One region of the Exiguobacterium sp. Leaf187 genome, then DNA from elsewhere that is predicted to be linked to it. Evidence: a T-box and tRNA genes for the amino acid it is inferred to sense, from the RefSeq annotation. Region 1 holds a T-box; the other holds one or more tRNA genes.
What was found. The T-box of region 1 lies ahead of alaS (alanine--tRNA ligase). A T-box ahead of a tRNA ligase gene usually reads a tRNA of that ligase, here a tRNA-Ala.
Positions count from the first base shown of each region.

Region 1 (11,092 bases):
TTGGAAGAAGCGGTCGAGATGTTCGAGCACGTCTTGATGCTTGACGAAACGCATACAGATGCACGATACAATTATGCGATTGCCCTTGCTTTCCTTGGTCAACAAGAAGCCTGTTATGCAGAACTCGAAGCCGTTCTTGCCTACCAGCCGGAACACGCCCTTGCGCGGGACGCGAAAGCGAAGATGGATGCGTTATTAAAACAAGCAGACTGATATAAAAAAGACGATTCCGCCTGGAGTCGTCTTTTTTTATGCTATTTAATTCCCAACTTCACGGATGACACGAAGTGGTGGACCGGAAAAGTCTTCATAGGCTTCATCCATGTTTTTCGTGTACAGTTCGATGACGTTATTTTCCGTATCCTTGAAATAAGCAGAATGTTCTTTTTGATTCGATGTCTCCTGTTCGTCCCATTCTCTGAGCTTCACGGTGATTGATGCTTCCCGCAATTGATTCAAGGCTTGCTGGAACTCGTCCTTCTCAACGTAGAAAGCACAGTGGACATGGACACCACCTTCATCGTACAACGTGTCCCATTCGGATACTGGTAAGTGTTTGACGGTCCGTTCTTCCATCGTGAAGTCTCGCTTCAGCCACAGGCCGAGTCGAGTATTACCGCCAATGTAAAGCCACGTGGCCCAGACCCCGTCTTGTTTAGATTGTTCTTTACTTGGTTCCGCATCTTCAGGAGCCCATTGCTCGACGACTGGAATGCCTAGTGTCCCATTCCAAAAGCCAACCGCACGGTCCATATCCTCGACTTCAAGTACTAATTCACACAATCCTGCAATCGGTAAACGTGCCATCCTTAAACTCCTCCTCTTAACGAAATGTTTCAGGGTATCTTTCCCTGATTTAAAATCCGGTAAACGAATGCTATGATGAAAGCAGCGAATGAAAAAGAGAGAAAGAAGGTGGAGTGATGGAGCACCCCCATCAAGTCGTCGGGCGCGTCAAACGTGTGCTCTTTTCTTCTGAAGAAGAAGCACACTCCATTGTATTGGTCGCCGTCAAAGAAAAGAACTTTGAACTGAAAGAAACCGAGCTCGTCATCACGGGTACTGGGGTTGGGATCGAACTCGGAGGAACGTATCAAGCATTCGGTCGTCTCGTCGATCATCCCCGATTCGGAAAACAACTGAAGGCGGAACTGATTCGGCGATCGGTTCCGATGACAAAACATGCGACGATCCGCTTCTTGACGAATGGTTCGTTCACCGGCATTGGTCCGAAGACAGCGAAAAATATCGTCGATGCTCTCGGAGAAGAGGCAGTGGATCTCATTTTGAAAGATGAACGGGTACTGAATCAGGTGCCTGGGTTAAAACAAAAACAAGCTGACATCATCTTGAGTCGACTCGCCACGTTATACGGTGTCGATCAGTTGATGCTGTTCTTAGCACCATTTGATGTTACGCCGAAGCTAGCGGCAAAGATTTATGCTGCTTACGAAGGGGACGCCATGGCGCGAATACGAGAGAATCCATATTCCTTGATGTATGAAGTGAATGGGATTGGTTTTAAGACAGCCGATCATATCGCATCACATCTCGGACTCGTCGGATTACACCCGGAGCGCGTCGCTGCTTCGATCATGCACATATTAGAACAAGAAGCAGGAGAGGGACATGCCTTTGCGACAGTCGACTCACTATTGCAGCGAGCACCCCGCTTGCTTGGTGAAGACCCGGGTGAACGGCTAGAACAAGCGATTGAACTGTTGCTCGCTGAAGATAAGGTCAAGCTCGAAGAAGGCTGTTTGTATTTACCGACGATCTTTTATGCCGAAGTCCGAGCGGCGAAGGAACTGGCGCGCGTCATGGCGAACGGTGCCGAACAGGAAGTCGATGTCGCGACGATCCTTGAAGCAATCGGGCATCTCGAAGAACAGTTTGGCATGGAATATGCGGCGCAACAGCGAGAAGCGATCGAGTTAGCGGTCAAAGCACCGCTGATGGTCCTGACCGGTGGACCCGGTACCGGTAAGACGACTGTTATCAAGGGAATTTTACATGCCCTGCAAGAAATTCATGATTGGCCGCTTGAGAAGAGTCGCGTCAAGACGGGAGATGTTTATCCGTACGTCCTTGTTGCACCGACCGGACGCGCCGCTAAACGTTTGTCGGAAGCAACGGACGTCCCAGCGATGACGATTCATCGTCTGTTGAAGTATGACGGAACGAATTTCCAATTAAATGAAGATCAGCCGATCACCGGGAAAGTACTGATCATCGATGAGTCGTCGATGATTGATATCTACTTGTTATCGAGTCTGCTCCGTGCTGTGCCGAACGGTATGAAAATCTTGTTCGTCGGTGACCGCGATCAGTTACCATCCGTCGGTCCAGGGCAGGTGCTGGCAGATTTGATGGATACGGAAGGGATTCCCGTCGTTCGTTTGAACGTCGTCCATCGCCAAGCGGAAGATTCTTCGATTTTACGGCTCGCGCATGATTTGAAGAACCGGACGACGTCAGCTGATTTGTTATCACCACTTGCGGATCGTCGCTTTTACACCGCGTCTCCGCAAGAGACGTTACGCGGCATCTCAGCCTTCGCGGAAAAAGCACTCGCAAAAGGGTATTCGAAATTCGATGTTCAGGTTCTGGCACCGACTTACCGTGGGCAGGTCGGAATCGACGAACTGAATGTCGCCTTGCAACGCGTCTACAATCCGGAGGAACCGAAAAAACGCGAAGTCAAACAAGGCACTCGGATTTACCGGACCGGGGATAAGATTCTTCAGCTCGTCAATAATGCGGAAGAGAACGTCTATAACGGAGATATCGGCGAAATCGTCAATATCTTCTTCGCCAAAGAGAACGTCGACAAGGTGGATAAGATCATCGCCCGCTTCGACCAGACGGAAGTCGAGTACAACCGGAGTGACTGGGATCAATTCACGCATGCCTACGCGATTACGATCCACAAGGCACAAGGGTCCGAGTTTCCGATCGTCTTGATGCCGGTCTATTTCACGGGGGCATTCAAGCATTCCCGAAACTTGATTTATACGGCGGTCACCCGTGCGAAGTCGAGTTTATTATTGTTCGGCGACCCACGAGCGTTTCATAAAGCGTCGCAAGAAGAGGAGCCGCGGCGCCGAACACGATTGATTGAACGACTCGGTGGGGTGACAAAGACTTGACGGATGCTGTGTGATAGGTAATAATCACGATAGATGAATGGACGTAACACGTTGATGGAAGATAAGTAAAAGGAAAACTCGAGTCCAGAGAGAAGTGAGTCTGCTGCAATCACTTTCTCGAGTCCCTTTGAAGCTCCTTCCGGAGTCGGGTGTAAACACCTGCGGGTCATCCCCGTTATCAGATGTTCGAGGTAGGCAATGGATTGCTTACGAACGAGGGTGGTACCACGGAAGCGATGCTTTCGTCCCTTTTCAGGGATGAAGGCATCGCTTTTTTGCGTCCAAATAAAACCAATGGGGGTAACTGTTCATGAAAGCTCTAAAACCATTAACGGGTGCACAAATCCGTCAGATGTATCTTGATTTCTTCCAAAGCAAAGGGCATGCGATCGAACCGAGTGCTTCACTCGTACCGGTCGAGGATCCATCGCTCTTGTGGATCAACTCAGGGGTTGCGACACTCAAGAAATATTTCGATGGTCGTGTCATTCCTGATAATCCACGTATCGTCAACGCACAAAAATCAATCCGGACGAATGATATCGAAAACGTCGGGAAAACAGCACGTCACCATACGTTCTTCGAGATGCTCGGAAACTTCTCTGTCGGTGATTACTTCCGTGAAGATGCAATCAAATGGGGCTGGGAACTCTTGACGAGTGATGACTGGTACGGTCTTGACCCGGAACGTCTCTCGGTCACGATTCACCCGGAAGATGACGCAGCGCGTCAAATCTGGCTTGAACTCGGTGTACCGGCTGAGCGGATCATTCCACTTGAAGATAACTTCTGGGAAATCGGTGAAGGTCCATCTGGTCCGAACACGGAAATCTTCTTCGACCGTGGACCTGCTTTTGGAGACGATCCGAACGATTCAGAACTCTACCCAGGTGGCGAAAACGAACGCTATCTCGAGATCTGGAATATCGTTTTCAGTCAGTATAACCACGATGGACACGGCAACTACACGGAACTTCCGCGTAAAAACATCGATACAGGAATGGGACTCGAACGGATGGCATGTGTCATGCAGGACGTGCCGACGAACTTCGATACGGATCTGTTCATGCCGATCATTCACAAAACAGAAGAGATCAGCGGTAAAATCTACCGTGATGATTCGAAACTCGATGTAGCATTCAAGGTCATCGCAGACCACATCCGTACTGTGTCATTCGCAATCGGTGACGGTGCGCTTCCTTCGAATGAAGGTCGTGGATATGTCCTTCGTCGTTTACTACGCCGTGCGGTTCGTTATGCGAAGATGCTTGGAATCGAACGTCCGTTCATGTATGAACTCGTCGATACGGTCGGGAATGTCATGGTCGACTTCTACCCACAAGTTCCAGAAAAAGCAGACTTCATCAAACGTGTCATCAAAAACGAAGAAGAACGTTTCCATGAGACACTTCATGACGGTCTTGCAATCTTGAACACAGTCGCTCAGACGTCTAAGGCGAACGGTGAGCATGTTATCAGTGGCGAAGATGCGTTCCGTCTGTATGACACGTATGGTTTCCCACTCGAATTGACAGTCGAGTATGCGGAAGATCATCAGATGTCTGTTGATGAAGAAGGCTTCAAACTAGCGATGGATGCACAACGTCAGCGTGCACGTGCAGCGCGTGGAGAGAGTGGTTCGATGCAACAGCAATCGGAAGTCCTCTCGACGCTAAAAGATAAAAGTACGTTCGTCGGCTATACCGACCTTAAGGCGGATGCGAAAATCATCGCATTGTTGCATGATGGAGAACGAGTCACAGAAGTCGCTGCTGGTGAAGAAGCACAAGTCATTCTTGACATCACACCGTTCTACGCTGAAAGTGGTGGTGAAGTCGCGGATACAGGAACAATCGAAGGCAAAGACTTCGTTCTTGATGTCAAAGATGTTCAAAAAGCACCAAACGGTCAAAACTTGCATACGGTCATCGTTCGTACAGGGATCGCAACGGAAGCTGCAGACGTCGTTGCAACAGTCGAAGCAGCAGAGCGTAAAGCCGTCACGAAAAACCATACGGCAACACACTTGCTTCATAAAGCATTGAAAGATACGCTCGGAACACACGTCAACCAAGCAGGATCACTCGTTTCTCCAGATCGTCTTCGTTTCGACTTCTCACACTTCGGTGCAGTGACACAAGAAGAGTTGACGAAGATTGAACAAGACGTCAACCAAGCAATCTGGGCATCACTACCGGTTGATATCGAAGAGATGAACATCACTGATGCAAAAGCAAAAGGCGCAATGGCATTGTTCGGTGAGAAATACGGTGAAACGGTCCGTGTCGTCTCAGCAGGCACATACTCGATCGAGTTGTGTGGCGGTATCCACGTCGGGAACACAGCAGAAATCGGCTTGTTCAAGATCGTTTCAGAGTCTGGTATCGGTGCAGGTACACGCCGAATCGAAGCGGTAACGGGTGCAGGCGCATATCGTGTCATGAATCAACACTTGGAAACACTCGAACAAGCAGCAGCTGTCTTGAAGACGAAGACGACAGAAGTTCCTGTTCGCATCGAAGCACTGCAACAACAGCTCCGTGAGACGGAACGGGCGAATGAATCGTTGCAAGCAAAACTCGCGAACATCGAAGCTGCTTCATTGAAGGACGATGTTGAGGAAATCAATGGCGTGCGTGTGCTTGCGAAACGGGTCGACGTCTCAGATATGGATGCTCTTCGCGGTATGATGGACGAGTTGAAGAGCTCGCTCGGATCGGCAATCATCGTTCTCGGAAGTGCGCAAGGCGAGAAAGTCAATCTCGTCGCAAGCGTCTCAAAAGATTTAATCGACCAAGGCTATCATGCTGGTAAATTGATCAAGGAAGTCGCAACACGCTGCGGTGGTGGCGGTGGCGGTCGCCCTGACATGGCTCAAGCTGGTGGAAAAGATGCGTCGAAATTAGAAGAAGCACTCGCGTACGCTTCACAATACGTGCAATCACTGGCATAATAGAAACGTAGTGTATATGAAAGAGGTGATGAACGTGAGTCAGATGGATCAAACGATGAAATTCAACTTTCCGGAAGACGATAACAAAGCAGCGACACGTGATGTGTTGTTGACGGTCTATCATGCTTTAGAAGAAAAAGGATATCATCCGATCAACCAAATCGTCGGCTATCTCCTTTCAGGAGATCCTGCTTACATTCCTCGTCATAATGACGCACGTAATTTAATTCGTAAGATTGAACGCGACGAATTGCTCGAAGAACTCGTGAAATCTTATTTGGCGGAGAGTGGAAATTCAAAATGAAACGTGCAATGGGACTAGATGTCGGTTCGAAGACGATCGGGGTAGCGGTCAGTGACTTGATGGGCTGGACGGCGCAAGGCGTCGAGACGGTCAAGTGGACGGAACCGGATTACCCAGAAGCCTTCAAACGGCTCGATGTCATCATGAAGACATACAATGTCGAAATCCTAGTCATTGGTCTTCCGAAAAACATGAACGGTTCCATCGGTCCCCGCGCAGAAGCAAGTGAAGCTTTTGCGAAGGAAATCGAACAGCATACCGGGCTTGAAGTCGTCTTCATGGATGAACGGTTGACGACGATGCAAGCAGAACGGATGCTGATCGATGCCGATGTCAGCCGTAAAAAGCGTAAACAAGTCATCGATAAGATGGCTGCCGTCATGATCCTGCAATCGTACTTGGATCGGACGAATCGATGAAGGGGGAGAAACCGATGGCTGAAGAAAAACGTCAGTATCTCTTTCCAGATGAAGAGGGCGGCGAACATCTTTTCGAAGAATGGTACCGTTACTCGAGTGAACGTACAGGAAAAACCTATCTGTTTCTTGAAATGATCGGTAACCCTGACGAAGGAGCAGATGATCTGATCATCTGTGAGATCGATGAATATGGAGAAGGCGAAGATGATTTCGAATTGAGCCTGATCGATGAAAATGATGAGCAAACTTGGGATGAACTCGAGCTTGCGTTAAAGGAGCGGATCACTGATGCAACAGAATGAACCAACACGTTACGTAATTCCGGACGGCGAAGGAAATGATTTCGAATTCGTAGAACGTCTGCGTTACGAAAGCCCACGTTCGAGTAAGACATACATCTTCCTTGAGCCAATCGGAGCAGACTATGACGAAGCAGAAGAAGTCGATATCTTCGTTTACGAACTTGACGAATACGGTGATGGAGACAACGACTTCAACCTCGTACCGATCGATGAAGATGATACAGCGACTTGGGATGAAATCGAAGAAGTCTTTAACACGCTCGAAGATCAGTTAGACTAACCCGACTCATGACAGGTGACGTCGTAAGAGACTTTCTCTTACGATGTCACCTTGTTTTAAGAGAAGAAGGAGGAACCGATGGAGAACGAATGGAAGCAAAATGCCGAAATCGAAAAAAGGCGACGCCGGACATCACGGCGGATTACGCTAATCATCCTTTCTGTATTGTTGACGATTTTTCTAGTTGCCAGTGCGGTCGTCTATGTCTTTTTGAAAAATGCGCTTGAACCAGTCGATGAAGCAGCGACGAAATCCGTCAAAGTCGAAGTTCCTTTAGGAGCAGGGACGAGTACGATTGCTTCCTTACTAAAGGAAAAAGACTTGATTGCGAACGAGACGATTTTCCGTTATTACGTCCGTTATAAGAATGAATCGTCATTCCAGGCGGGTACGTATACACTGTCACAAGCCATGTCCCCGGATGAAATCATCAATGAATTAAAGACGGGAACGGTCATGAAGGCAGCGGATGTGAAAATCACGTTACCTGAAGGCATCACGATGGATCGTCAAATCGCTTTGATCGCGAAAGCAACGAACTTCAAGGAAGAGACGGTCCGTAAAGAATTGACGGATGCGACATTCATCGACAGCATGATTGAAAAATATCCGATGTTGACGGATGAAGTGAAAAAAGATGGTGTCCTGTATGCACTTGAAGGGTACCTCTTCCCAGCAACGTATGAGTTTGATAAAGGAAAAAGCATTGATCAAATCGTCGAGACGATGCTCGATGAAACAGAAAAAGTCTACGATGAGAATGCGGATGCCATTCAAAAGTCTGGCATGACCTTCCATGAAGTACTCAGTCTCGGTTCCATGGTCGAGCGTGAAGCGGCGACAGCAGATGATCGTCGTGAAATCGCTGGTGTCTTTAAAAATCGATTGGATGACGGTATGAAGTTACAGTCGGATCCAACGGTTTGGTATGGCACAGGTGAAAATACGGCTTTAACGACGCTGAAGGATCTCGAGAACAATTCGAAGTACAACACGTACAAGTACGAAGGAATTCCGATTGGTCCGATTTCAACGGTCAGTAAGGATTCGGTACTTGCCGTGTTAAATCCGAATAAAACGAAATATGTCTATTTCTTCGCCCGTCCACCAAGTGATAAACATCCACGAGGACAGATTCTATACGAAGAGACATATGAAGAACATCAACGAAACGTCGTTAAGTATAAGCCGGAATGGGTGGAATACGAAGCGAGTAAAGAGCAATGAGCAACGGGTTGGGTTGAAGCGGGAAGTTCGCTTCAAGTCAACCTGTTTATGCGGAAGAGGGAGTGAATGGCGTGAATGATTTCACGACCTATGTCGAATCAATGATTCATCCTCGAGATGCTCTGTTAGAAGAAATGGAGCGTTATGCGGAAGAACATCATATACCAATCATCGAACTGACAGGTTCCGAAGTCTTGTTATCGCTATTGCGATTACAACAACCGAAGCGCATTTTAGAAGTCGGAACCGCAATCGGATATAGTGCGATTCGGATGGCCCGTGCGCTACCGGATGCGCGCATTACGACGATTGAACGAAATGCAAAGCGGTATGAAGAAGCAAAAACCTTCATCGCCCGGTCAGATGTGGCGGACCGGATTGACATCATTTTTGGTGATGCAGTAGAATTAGCCGAAACGCTTGAAGACCAGTTCGATGCGGTCTTCATTGATGCAGCTAAAGGACAGTATAAAAAATTCTTTGCAGGATATGGGCGACTCATTCCTGAGGGCGGCGTGCTCTATACGGATAATCTCTTCTTACACGGAGATGTCCTCGAGTCTGATCCGAAGACATTCGATCGAAGAAGACGTCGACTCGTGCGTCTCGTCAAGGAATTCACGGTCTGGATGATGGAACAAGAACAATACGATACGACGATTTTTCCGCTCGGTGACGGTGTATCCGTCAGTCGGAAAAAGTCGAAATGATGGAGGAACGAATGACATGCAAAAACCGGTAGTAATTGGTGTAGCGGGCGGAACGGGTTCAGGGAAGACGACGGTGGCACGTTCACTCGTCGATGCGTTTCCAAGTGAATCAATCGTTATGATTGAGCAGGACGCGTATTATAAAGATCAAAGCGATTTATCAATGGAGGAGCGGTATCAGACAAACTATGATCACCCGTTCGCTTTTGATAATGGTCTGTTGATTGAGCACATTCAGTCGCTCCGTGAAAACATTGCCGTTGAAAAACCGGTATATGACTATGTCGCCCACACGCGGGCACAAGAAACGATTCGTCTCGAACCACGCGATGTCATCATCGTAGAAGGAATTTTAGCGCTTGAAGACGAACGGTTACGGGAACTAATGGATATCAAGGTGTTCGTCGATACGGATGCGGACGTTCGCATTTTGCGTCGGATGCAACGTGATATCAACGAACGTGGACGTTCGATCGACTCAGTCGTTGAGCAGTACACGAACGTCGTTCGTCCGATGCATCTGCAGTTCTGTGAACCAACAAAACGGTATGCGGACATCATCGTACCGGAAGGCGGCGAGAATCATGTCGCGATCGATTTACTCGTGACGAAGATTCGAGCGATTCTTGATTATCGTTCAGCACTCGATCAAAGAGGATATTGATTCCAAAAAAGATGTGAATATACTATACTAGTGGAATAAAAAGGAGCGTGACAAAAATGGCAGAAAAGCAATACTACATGACGCTTGAAGGTAAAGCGAACATTGAAAATGAATTGAATGAATTGAAGTCAGTCCGCCGGAAAGAAGTCGTCGAGAACATCAAGATCGCCCGTTCGTTCGGTGACCTTTCAGAGAACGCAGAGTACGATTCAGCAAAAGAAGAGCAAGCGATGGTCGAAGGCCGGATCGCTCAACTTGAAGAGATGCTTCGTAATGTTGCCATCATCTCAGAAGAAGAGAAGGATATCTCGGTCGTCAGTATCGGAACGACAGTCACTTTCTTAAGTGTCGAAGATAACGAAGAAGATACGTACACGATCGTCGGTAGTGCCGAAGCAGATCCGTTCACGGGTAAAATCTCGAACGAATCACCAATCGCGAAAAGTTTAATGGGGCACCAAGTCGGAGATCAAGTCTCTGTACCAGCACCCGGCGGCGAATACGCAGTAAAAATTACATCGATCAAATAAAGAACACAGGAGCCGGAGCAATCCGGCTTTCTGTTTGATGGAGGAATGAATTATGCCAATCGCAATCATCGGCGCAATGGAAGAGGAAGTCAACTTATTGCGTAATGAGTTATCAGAACGTAAAGATACAGTCATCGCAAACTATCATTTTTATGAAGGGCTCTTGAATAGCGTTCCTGTCGTCATCTTGAAGTCAGGAATCGGGAAAGTGAACGCTGCGATCGGGACGACATTATTGCTGGACCACTACAAACCAAGTGCTGTCATCAATACAGGCTCAGCAGGCGGATTCAAGGAAGGGTTAACGGTCGGGGATGTCGTCGTCTCAACAGAAGTGCGACATCATGACGTCGACGTGACGGCATTTGGATACGAATATGGACAGGTACCTGGAATGCCAGCTGCCTATCAAGCAGATCCGAAGCTTGTTGCGACAGCAGAAGCCGTCATCGAGCGGATGGATGCAATTCGCGTCGTTCATGGATTGATTGCGACAGGTGATTCGTTCATCCACGATTCAGAGCGCTCTGCTCAAATCAAGGCGCACTTCCCAG
Region 1 is NZ_LMPR01000009.1:1,164,337-1,175,428, reverse strand. Features, by position in the region: gene ASF99_RS10435 (tetratricopeptide repeat protein) at 1-213, shown strand, start outside; gene ASF99_RS10430 (VOC family protein) at 259-807, opposite strand; gene recD2 (SF1B family DNA helicase RecD2) at 924-3,149, shown strand; T-box leader at 3,192-3,402, shown strand; gene alaS (alanine--tRNA ligase) at 3,460-6,102, shown strand; gene ASF99_RS10415 (IreB family regulatory phosphoprotein) at 6,137-6,406, shown strand; gene ruvX (Holliday junction resolvase RuvX) at 6,403-6,825, shown strand; gene ASF99_RS10405 (DUF1292 domain-containing protein) at 6,840-7,127, shown strand; gene ASF99_RS10400 (DUF1292 domain-containing protein) at 7,114-7,407, shown strand; gene mltG (endolytic transglycosylase MltG) at 7,486-8,634, shown strand; gene ASF99_RS10390 (O-methyltransferase) at 8,706-9,344, shown strand; gene udk (uridine kinase) at 9,361-10,008, shown strand; gene greA (transcription elongation factor GreA) at 10,065-10,538, shown strand; gene mtnN (5'-methylthioadenosine/S-adenosylhomocysteine nucleosidase) at 10,591-11,092, shown strand, end outside.

Region 2 (11,092 bases), 730 kb from region 1:
TGACGACTGTTTTTGTAACAACGTGTCCACCAAGATCCTTCAGTTTCAAATTGTACGTGTTTTTCCCCTTCTTGAGCGTCACTTTTTTCGTGATTGTCTTTTTGAAGGCTCTCATTTGGTATGGTTCCTTGAAGGTATGACGGTATACGGCATTATCATTCATATCAAATCGAATCTCATCATAATTATCTTGAAGAACGATTTTAAGAGATGCTGTCTTTGTTTTTGCTGATACTGTTTTTGGTGCTGTCACTTTTAAAGTCGGCAATGTCGAATCTAGAATGACCTGGCGGCTAAATACTAAGCGATTTCCTTTTCCATCATAAGCTTCGACTTTAAACGATTTGACGCCATCTTTCGTATAGGTCACATCATGACTGAACACGTACTGCTGTTTTGCTGCATCAAAACGAAGCTGGACGGCTTTTCCGTTAATTTTGAATGATTTGATCCCTGACTCATCGGATACATGACCCGCGATAGTAACTACTTTAGATGTCGACAGACCGAGTGCGACCGGTGTGTCGATTTGGACGGTCGGTACCGCCTTATCGATGCCTGTCGTGTTCACCGATTTCGTCACGGTATTTCCTGCATAATCCTTGACGACAAAATCAATCTTCGCTGACTTCGAGAGACCTTTGAGTTCATATGCTTTTTCTGTCGGTGCAAGCGGCTGTTTGAGGACACTTGTTCCATCGACGAGAATGTCATACGACGCTACACCTGTTCCCTGATCGCCTGCTGTCCAAGAAAGTGTTTCTTTTGCAGTATCCCATTGAACAGTTGCTGCTGGTTTTTTCGTATCAATATAGACAGGGAAGAGATTCGACTGCCACTTCGCATTCGGATAATCGATGACTGATTTCACTTGGTAATAGTAAAGACCGTCTTTGACTGGTTTTCCATTGACTGTTCCATCCCAAGCCGCACTTGTGACGGGTGTGAACCCATCTTCAGAACCGCTATCATAATAGTTCTTCACAACGTCTGTTTGTAGATCTAATTTACGGAGTGTTGCTTTATTACGGTCAAGAATCGAATACTCGACTTTTCGTGCATTACGAAGGAACGAGAGGACTGGGAACGCCTCGTCAACGCTACCATCGTTGTTCGGTGAGAACGCAACCTTGTTTTCAACGACTTTTCCCGCCGTGTTCGTGCCGAGGAACTCGAAATCATCTTTTACTTCTGTCGCTAATCCAGTTAATCCGTAGAATGTCTTCTCTTCGTCATAACGCGGTGCATCGACGATCGGTGCCTGATCCCACTTTCCTTTGAATCCGACGTACGGCACTGTCAATTCCGGATTTTTACTCTTCGTATCGATTAAACGAACGAAACCTTCAACGAAGTAGCCATTTTCAAAGACTTGCTCAAGTGGAAGACCGTTTGCCCAATCGACTGTATCTTTCAAATCGACCGATACACTTACTTTCGTTGAGCTCTTCGGATTGATGGAGACAGAACTTGCTTTTTTCGAACCGACTGCGAATGAGATTGGGAAAGTTCCTTTATTCGGATCGACCGCATCCACTGAGTTTTTCTTATAAATATTGTTGGCTTCCAGGAAGTTCGTTCCTTCTGCACCGAGATCCGATTGTACCGTTCCGGCTAATTGATATGTCACTTTTTCGCTACTATAGTTTTTCAAATCGAGCGTGAATGTGAATTTTTCGCCGACCTCTTTGAGTGCAGCCTTTCCTTCACCCGATTTCGTTTCCGTAACGACGACTGGTGTTTTCATCGCAGCACGTAGATCCATTAAACCAGCACCTTCACGACGTGGTGAATAGAAGCTACCAGTTTTCGCTTCAGCATTATACTGCCCTTTATCAAGCTGTGGACGTGACGTGTTCATGAGGATATTCTTCGCGAGTTTAACGCGTGTCGCACCATCGACTTTGAAATCCTTCGCGATTCGTTGCATGACAAGTGCCGTTCCTCCGGCGACGTGTGGTGCTGCCATCGATGTTCCACTCATGACGCCATATTCGTTATCATTGAGCGTCGAGTAGATTTTTCCACCCGGTGCCGTGATTTCAGGTTTGAAATCAAGATTTGGTGTGACACCCCATGACGTGAAATCAGACATCTCGCCCGCTACTGGGTTATCTGCTGAGACCGCTTTTCCATCGAACGTGACAGCAATTGCTTTTCCTGCTTTCGCTTTTTCTTCAAGATCATTCCCATCCGCGATGCTGAGCGTCACCATCGGAATCGTCGGATTGTTAAGTGCCATGCTGACATAATCCCCATGATCGACTCGTCCACGAACGATGACACCGGCTGCTCCTTGTTTCTCAGCTTCTGCTTGAATCATACCGTAATTGAAACTGCCGTTACGCACAACAAAAACAACTTTTCCTTTGACATCTTTTCCTTGATAGTTCGATGCTTGACCATCGCCGACATAAATGACGTCTTGCTTCTCCTTGTTGAATACCTTAATCGGATTCGGCGAGTCCTGTTTTTGGTACGCCAAATACCCAGCATCCTGTCCGTTAATCGTCAGTGCCATACCTTCAAGCGTTAATTTCGTATTCTCTAGCGATGCGACTTGTAGCGCTTGGCTGATCAACCCTGGAGATCCTACAACACCGATGTCAGGATTCGCTGTATACGGATTGCCTGCACCATGTCCTGTGAATGCCGAGTTTCCAGCAGAGATCGCACATAAGATCCCGTTGTTCATCGCGTTGACGATCGCGCGTTGTTCCGGATCATCTGCGTTGACGAATGATGCCGTCGAACCGAGACTCATGTTGATGACATCCGCTCCGAGGGCGATCGCATCATCAATCGCTTTGATGTAGATATCACTGAATGTCGATGGCATGCCTGGATCATTTCCGAATACTTTCATCGCGAGGAGTTGTGTTTCCGGTGCGACCCCTTTGATACCACCGTTCGCTTCGTCTCCATTAGCACCGACCGTACCCGCTACGTGCATTCCGTGCATCGATGCACCTGCACCTAAATCACGGATTTCGCTATCGTGATCAGCGTAGTTATAGCCGTATGGGACTTTTTCCGTGAAATACTTCCCTTTTAGTCCTTTTGATTCTTTGGCGCTTTCAACCTTTGAAGAAGTCAAATCAATCTTCGTCTCTGGGCTCAACACCATATCTTTATGCGACGGATCAATCCCCGTATCGATAACCGCTACAATTGTCCCTTCCCCTTTGAAGCCGTAGTCCTGCCATGTTTCTTTTGCATTAACCATATCTTTGCTATATAACATATCTGGTTTTGCACCTTTATCGGCTTTCGGTCGCGCGTATTCATGGGCGATATGTACGCTCTTGACTCCGTCGAGTTGTTTGATGTCTTCGATGTCGCCGAACTTGACTTCACCACTGAATCCGTTGATGACGGTCGTGAAGCTTTCCTTATATGTAACGGGAATCGATTTTTTAGCGATCGCTGACTTGACTGATTTTTGGACGCTGACGAGGCGATCCTTAATCGACTCTTTTTCGGCATTGCTCAATGTGCTATACCGCTTGTTTTGTGCCTGCGCGATTTGAATCGCCGGCTTCTGCTCCATCTCGATGACGACACGGACCTTGTCAGACTGCTTATACACCTTCTCCTGTCCTGTTTTCTTAAGTGAGAGGGCGTGCGGCTTTTGACCGCTTGCCTTATCTTGCGAGGACAGTGCTCCTTGAGCACTGACCAAGTTGGAAGATGTCATCAAGACAGCTGCCAAGAGTGCGATTTCCTTCTTCATGCTTCTTTTCCCCTTTTCTAAAAAACTATAATGATGTTACCAACAAAACAGTTAAACGAAAATTCTGTATATTTAGTTTAATGAAATAGATGGAAATAAACAATTCGGTTCTGTCTGTTTTATATAATTATTTGTTTTTATTGACACTTTATATTGCATTTCCATATTTTGAAAACAACAAAAAAACTCTTGAATGCTCAAGAGTTTGAAGTGTACGAATATGGTGGAGACTATCGGGATCGAACCGACGACCTTTTGGCTGCCAGCCAAACGCTCTCCCAGCTGAGCTAAGCCCCCATGAATTAACTTTAGTATACGCATCGCTAACTGCTTTATCAATATAAAAATAACGCTTTCATAAAAAAGAATTCCTTCCAAAATCGTCGGAAGGAATTCACGATTCATTTATTCAATTCACGCATCAAATCCGCCTGTCGTTCAAGCTCTGCCTGTTGCTCGAGGATCAAGACCTTTTTGTACGTCCGCGCAGAAATCAAGATGCTGATCTCATAGAGAACGAACAATGGGACCGAGATCATCAAATGTGACGTCACGTCCGGCGGTGCGATCAATGCCGCAACGACGAACAGCGCAAAGTACGCATATTTCCGATTCTTTCGCATGAAAATTGGCGTCACGAGACCAAGACGTGTCAGAAACATCGTCACGACCGGCAATTGGAAAAGAAGACCGAACGGAATCGTTAATCGGATTAAGAAACTGAAGTAGTTCTCAACTCCGATGACTTGTTCGATTCCGAGTTCCTTCCCTAGTTCAGTCGAAACTTTTAATAAGAAAGGTAACAACCAAAAGTATGAGAAGGCTACACCAGCCAAAAATAGAAAGAAGATGACCGGAATATACGTCAATGTCGCTTTTTGCTCCTTATCATACAGACCAGGGCGGACGAATGCCCAGAGTTGATACATCCAGAACGGCGATGCCAGCACGATTGCGATGATGAACGCAAGATTCAAATACAACATTAAAGGATCTGCGACGTTGAAGGCATTCAAACCGATACCGAGCTCTTTTAAGTCCGCTTGCAAGAAGCGAACGAGCGGTCGGACGAGCGGAAATGCAACAGCGAACAGGACGACGACGATGATAAGCGACCAGACGATCCGTTTACGCAGTTCGTCCAGATGCGACGTCACGCTTTGTTCTTGATCAATCGCCATGATTCAATCACTTCTCTTTCGGTTCATCCTTTTTATCGTCGTCCATGATACCGTTCGTTGCGCTCTTGAACTCTTTCAATGTCTGACCCGCAGCACGACCAAGTTCAGGTAACTTCTTCGGTCCGAAGATGATTAATGCGACGACACCGATTAGTGCTAAGCTACCTGGTCCGATGAATGCTATAGTTGACGGGATAAGGTTTTCCATTATGATTTCACTCCTTCAGCTGATTGCGAATAATGCTTCATGAAATAAACTAACGACTGCAACTCGATCGATAAATCGATGTGATGGACCCGGACGCTCGCTGGCACGTTCAACCGCGCGGGCGTAAAGTTCAGGATGCCAGTCACACCATACTCGACTAACTCATCCGCTACTGACTGCGCGAACTGGGATGGAACCGTCAAGATGGCAACATCGACCTGATTCGCTTCGATTTGTTCTTTCATGTCCGAAACATGATAGATTGGAACGTCATGCGTCGTTGTTCCGACCTTCTCTTCGTCCGCATCAAACGCAACGACTATCCGAGTACTATTATTCTTTAAAAAGTTATAATTTGCAAACGCTGTTCCGAGATGACCGACCCCGATTAAGGCAACATTCGTCACCTCATCTTGATTCAAGGTTTTGCGGAAAAACGTTAAGAGATGTTGAACGTTATATCCATACCCCTTCTTCCCTAATGCCCCAAAGTAGGAAAAATCGCGACGAATCGTTGCTGAATCAACCTTCACCGCCTCGCTTAACTCAGCAGAAGAGACGCGGAGCTTGCCTGAATTGTATAAACTTTGGATGAAGCGATAATATAGCGGCAACCGTTTTGCTGTCGCTTGTGGAATTTTTGTGTCTGGTCCATTCATCCTGCAGTTCCCCCTTCGGCCACATCCATCGTGGCACCCAAATCTTTGCAAAAAGCTTTCTACTCTCCTTGATTGTAAACCACTTCACATAGAGTCACAAATAATATATTCCGCAGGACCTCGCGCTTTTGTTCGTGATAGACTAAAGGGTGGAAGGATGGATGGAAATGATACTCTTACAAGTCAACCAACTCTCGAAATCATTCGGCGTTGAGCCGATTTTAGAAAATATCAAATTGGAAGTACAAGAGCGTGACCGGATTGCGCTCGTCGGACGAAACGGTGCCGGTAAATCGACCTTGCTCAAAATCATCGCTGGCGAACTCAGTCATGACTCGGGCGACATCATGAAAGGCAAGGATGTCAAAATCGGTTATCTCGCGCAAGACAGTGGTCTTGAATCGAACGAGACGATCTGGAACGAGATGCTGACCGTCTTTGAACATCTCCAAGAACAAGAACGAACACTACGCCGGATGGAAATCGAAATGGGCATGGAGCATATCTTGAACGATCCGGTCGCGTACGATCGTCTCCTAAAGACGTACGATCAAGCGCAACACGACTTCTCAGAAGCGGGTGGTTATCAGTTCGAAGCGAATATCCGCTCCGTCCTGCACGGCATGCGCTTTTATCCGGACGATTATTCGCGCCGGATCCAAACGTTATCCGGTGGTCAACGGACACGTCTCGCCTTAGCGAAGATGCTCCTGCAAGCACCAGAGCTCCTCATTCTCGATGAGCCGACCAACCACCTCGATATCGATACGCTCGCTTGGCTCGAAAGTTACCTCGGTGGTTATCGTGGTGCCGTTCTGATCGTCTCGCACGACCGGTACTTCCTTGACCAAGTCGTCAATGTCGTCTATGAGCTGTCACGCAATGTCTGCCGTAAGTTCACCGGTAACTACACGAAGTACTTGGAACAAAAAGCGGCATTGTACGATCAAGAAATGAAACAGTTCGAACAGCAACAAGAAGAAATCGCGAAGATGCAGGACTTCATTCAACGGAACATCGCCCGAGCGACGACGACCAAACGTGCCCAAAGTGTCCGGAAGCGGCTCGAGAAGGTCGATCGGCTCGACCGACCAGATGGGGATGAGCGTAGCACGGTCCTGTCCTTCCCGATTGAAAAACAGAGCGGGAATGACGTTCTTCAAGTCAATCAACTGGCAATCGGTTACGAAGAAGCTGTCTCAAAAGACATCACGTTCCGCTTGCAACGCGGTGAATCGCTGGCACTCGTCGGACCGAATGGAATCGGAAAGTCGACGCTTCTAAAAGTCCTCGTCGGTCGCTTACGCCCCCTCTTCGGTGATTTCCGTTTCGGAACTGGCGTCTCGATCGGATATTACGATCAAGAGCAGGCAGAACTCAATGACCGGAACCGCGTCATCGATGAGATTTGGAACGAATGGCCACTGATGCGTGAACAAGAAGTCCGGTCTGTCCTCGGGCAATTCTTGTTTAGCGGTGACGATGTCTTCAAGATCGTCCATGAGTTATCTGGTGGCGAACGCGGACGTCTCGCACTTGCAAAACTGAAACTCCGGAAAACGAACGTCCTCGTCCTCGATGAGCCGACGAACCACTTGGATCTGGATTCGAAGATGGTCCTTGAAAATGCGCTCGTCGACTACGAAGGAACGCTGTTATTCGTCTCTCACGACCGTTACTTCATCGACCGAATCGCGACCCGCGTCATCGAGATGAGTGAAGCCGGCGTGACGGAATACCTCGGTGATTATTCGTACTACACGGAGAAGAAGGCGGAGCAAGAAGAGATTGCGCGTCTTGAAGCCGAGGAAGCAAAAGCTGCAAAGGTCACGGCGTCGAAGACGATCGATAAAGAAGCGCAGAAAGAAGAGCGCAAGCGCCGTCAGCAAATCGAACAACTCGAACAAGACATTGAGCGGCTCGAACAGCGTTCAGCGGAGATCGAACAGTTGCTTTGCGAACCGGAAGTCTTCAATGACATTCCGAAAGCAACGGCACTTTCGGCAGAACGTGATCAGATTGATGTCGATTTGCTCGAATTAATGGAACGATGGGAGAACCAACACTGATGCGGACGAAGAGCTTTTTCATCAATCTCATCTTAGGATTACTATCCGGTGTTCTCTATTTCGTACCGTTATATGCCGATTATGTATCCGTCTTTATTCGTCCAGATGCCTTCAATGCTGCACTTCCTTTGTTCCTCTTGATTTCCTGCATGATCGGTCTCGTCATCCAGACATGGAGTGGGCTCTTCATCAGTTTACTCTCGGGATTATGCTGTACGCTCCTGACGATACAGCTATTCGTCGAACTCAATGATCCGTTGATCTTATCGTATTACGGTAGTGTCTCTCCAATCAGCGCTTTCTTGATCAGCTGCGTCGGAATATGGGCACTCGCAATCGTCTTTTATTTGCTCGATGGCTATCAGTACAGTAAACGTCATGGTCTTGAAGCCTCTTCAAACGAAATCGATCCTCAGCCTTGATGAATCAGATGAACGACATGAAAAAAGGAGTGGAGATTCCGGTAGTTAGACCGGTCTCTCCACTCCTTTTTGTTTGAATCAAAACGAATCGTACGATGAGTCAGGCATTCACACTTCGATCATTTCGTCGGTCGGGCAATCGTAAACGTCTTCCCGATCGTCGCATAATCATTCCCTGCTAAACGAGCGACAGCCTTCAAGCCTGCCGCGTCAATTCGGAACGACTCGACGAGTTCATCTGCAACGTGATAGCGCAGTACTTCCCCGATTAGAAGATCGGCACCTTCTAGCTCGACGTGTTGCGTCAAGCGCATCTCGAAGCGAATTTTCGCTTCCGCGATTCCGGGTACTTCGATTGCGTCACTATCGACGAGTGTTAAATCCGTCCGCTTAAGCTCACTTTCACCGTAAGCAAGTGGCGCTGCTGTCTCATTGACTGCGTCGACGATCTCTTCGCTGACGATATGGATGACATAACTTTGTTTCGCTAAGATGTTACGTGCCGTATCCTTCTGCCCCTGATCCGTCCGTTGTACAGCGATCACCAGTTGCGGCGGACTGCTTGAAGCGACCGTAAAGAAGGAAAACGGTGCGGCGTTGACCGTCCCGTCTTCTCCTTGCGTTGTCACGAAAGCAATCGGACGCGGAATGATGCTTCCGATCAGTAATTTATAATTGTCTTTTGCGCTAAGCGTTGATGCCTCAAACTTCATGAATGACCCACCTTTTTCTTCACCCGATGAGTGCAGCGAGTGAATAGTCTCCAGCACCGATCATCGCTACACCAAGCGCGATGACGATCAATGCCATGTTGTATTCGTACCCGTTCTGCGTCACCCAGTAACCATTTGCACCGTGTACTTTAACGATTGCAACAAGCATCGATCCGATGATGAGGAGCGCTGCGATCCAGAGGAATACGCCTCCTGCAAATAATAAGCCGCCGATCAATTCAGCAAGACCTGCTGTAATCGCGAGTGCCTTCCCTGGCTTCATGCCGATTGATTCAAACCAACCGCCTGTTCCAGCGATTCCGTGTCCACCGAACCAACCAAATAATTTTTGTGTCCCGTGTGCAGCGAATGTTAAGCCGATGATTAAACGAATGATTAAAAGTCCTGTATCCATCATTGCTCTCTTCTCCTTTTACCTAATGTATTTTAGTTACTTTAAGTAACTCAATAAACAGACTATATCTTATCACTTACTAAAAGTAAATAGATTTGTTTTAGTTCTTTTTGTTACATTAAGTAAAATGATTCGATTTTTTTAGCAGAAGCGGGTATACTACAACTATAGAAAGGATGAGTGCTGATGGAAGAAGTCGCAATCCAACCGGCTCTTTGTCCCAAAGTCGAACATGCCTTTGAAATCTTAGGTAAGAAATGGACGGGTCTGATTTTACGTCACTTGTTGACGAAGACATGTCGTTTCAATGAGATTCAAGATGCCATTCCCGAATTATCAGGTCGTATGCTCACGGAACGTATGAAGGAGCTCGAAGCGGAAGGCATCGTCATCCGGACTGTCATTCCCGATCGTCCGATTAAGATTCAATACAGTTTGACCGACAAAGGGCGCCAACTCGAACCGGTCATTCGTTCCATTGAGGAATGGGCCGAACTACAAGACTAATGTATAGAAAAGCATCTTCTTCGGAAGGTGCTTTTTTATATGTCCTTTGACATTGATAATCATTATCAATTAAAGTAGAGAAGTACAGTGAAAGGAGGAAGATGCATGCATATCGCGATTGGATTCGTCAGCATGTCCGGTAATACGGAAGATATCGTCTCGCTCATTCAACATGAACTCGAGCAACACGGTGTCAACGTGACGATCACGGAACTAGATCAATTCGTCGGGGAGGACTTATCACGTTTTGATGGTCTATTACTCGGCTCATATACATGGGGAGACGGTGATTTACCGTATGAAGCAGAAGACTTCGTTGAGGAGCTAAGGGAACAATCCTTAGACGGGATACCGGCGGCTGCTTTTGGTTCGGGGGATCTTGATTATCCGAAGTACTGCGCAGCCGTTGATTTGATTGAAGACGCATTAAAAGAAGCTGGGGCGACCCTCGTCACGGATGGCTTGAAGATTGAGTTTGATCCGAATACCCCGGAGAAACAAGCCGCTTGTCGTGCATTCGCGCAAACGTTTCATCGCTTTTTACAACAGGTTCATTCTTGAGTGTCGTTTGAATCCGTACTGTAAGGGAATCGTTAAAGCAGACTCTATGAAAGTGAGATGAATGTTTTATGACGATTCAAGCACTCGTCTTTGACGTCTACGGTACATTATTCGATGTCCATTCCGTCAAAGAACAAGCCGAAGCGCTTTATCCGGATCACGGAGAAGCGATCAGCAAACGCTGGCGGGAGAAACAACTGGAGTACTCTTTCCTCCGACAATTGAACGGACAGTATGTGCCGTTCAGCCAAGTGACACAAGATGCTCTCCGCTATACGTTACTCGAACTGAAGCTCCATGTGACCGAGGAACAAATCACGACCTTAATGGAGACGTACCTGACGCTTGATGTATATCCTGAAGTCAGCTCCGTTCTCGAGACGATGGCGGACAAGCGTCTGGTCGTCTTCTCGAATGGTTCCCATGATATGCTCGATCCGCTCATTGAGCAGTCAGGCTTAGCCGATCGGTTCGAACATCTCGTCAGTGTCGATGATATCAAACAGTATAAGCCAGCACCTGCATCCTATATGCATGCCTTAAACACGCTCGGTCTAAAACGCGAGGAGATCCTCTTCATGTCCTCGAACGGTTGGGACATCACCGGGGCGAAGAGTTTCGGCT
Region 2 is NZ_LMPR01000009.1:1,894,204-1,905,295, forward strand. Features, by position in the region: gene ASF99_RS13835 (S8 family serine peptidase) at 1-3,733, opposite strand, end outside; tRNA gene ASF99_RS13840 (tRNA-Ala) at 3,955-4,030, opposite strand; gene tatC (twin-arginine translocase subunit TatC) at 4,135-4,914, opposite strand; gene ASF99_RS13850 (twin-arginine translocase TatA/TatE family subunit) at 4,922-5,122, opposite strand; gene ASF99_RS13855 (redox-sensing transcriptional repressor Rex) at 5,122-5,781, opposite strand; gene ASF99_RS13860 (ATP-binding cassette domain-containing protein) at 5,949-7,850, shown strand; gene ASF99_RS13865 (hypothetical protein) at 7,850-8,272, shown strand; gene ASF99_RS13870 (flavin reductase family protein) at 8,392-8,985, opposite strand; gene ASF99_RS13875 (DoxX family protein) at 9,005-9,403, opposite strand; gene ASF99_RS13880 (winged helix-turn-helix transcriptional regulator) at 9,587-9,907, shown strand; gene ASF99_RS13885 (flavodoxin) at 10,013-10,468, shown strand; gene ASF99_RS13890 (haloacid dehalogenase type II) at 10,537-11,092, shown strand, end outside.
Region 2: it has a tRNA-Ala gene. The T-box ahead of alaS (alanine--tRNA ligase) is inferred to sense a tRNA for this amino acid. The anticodon was not compared.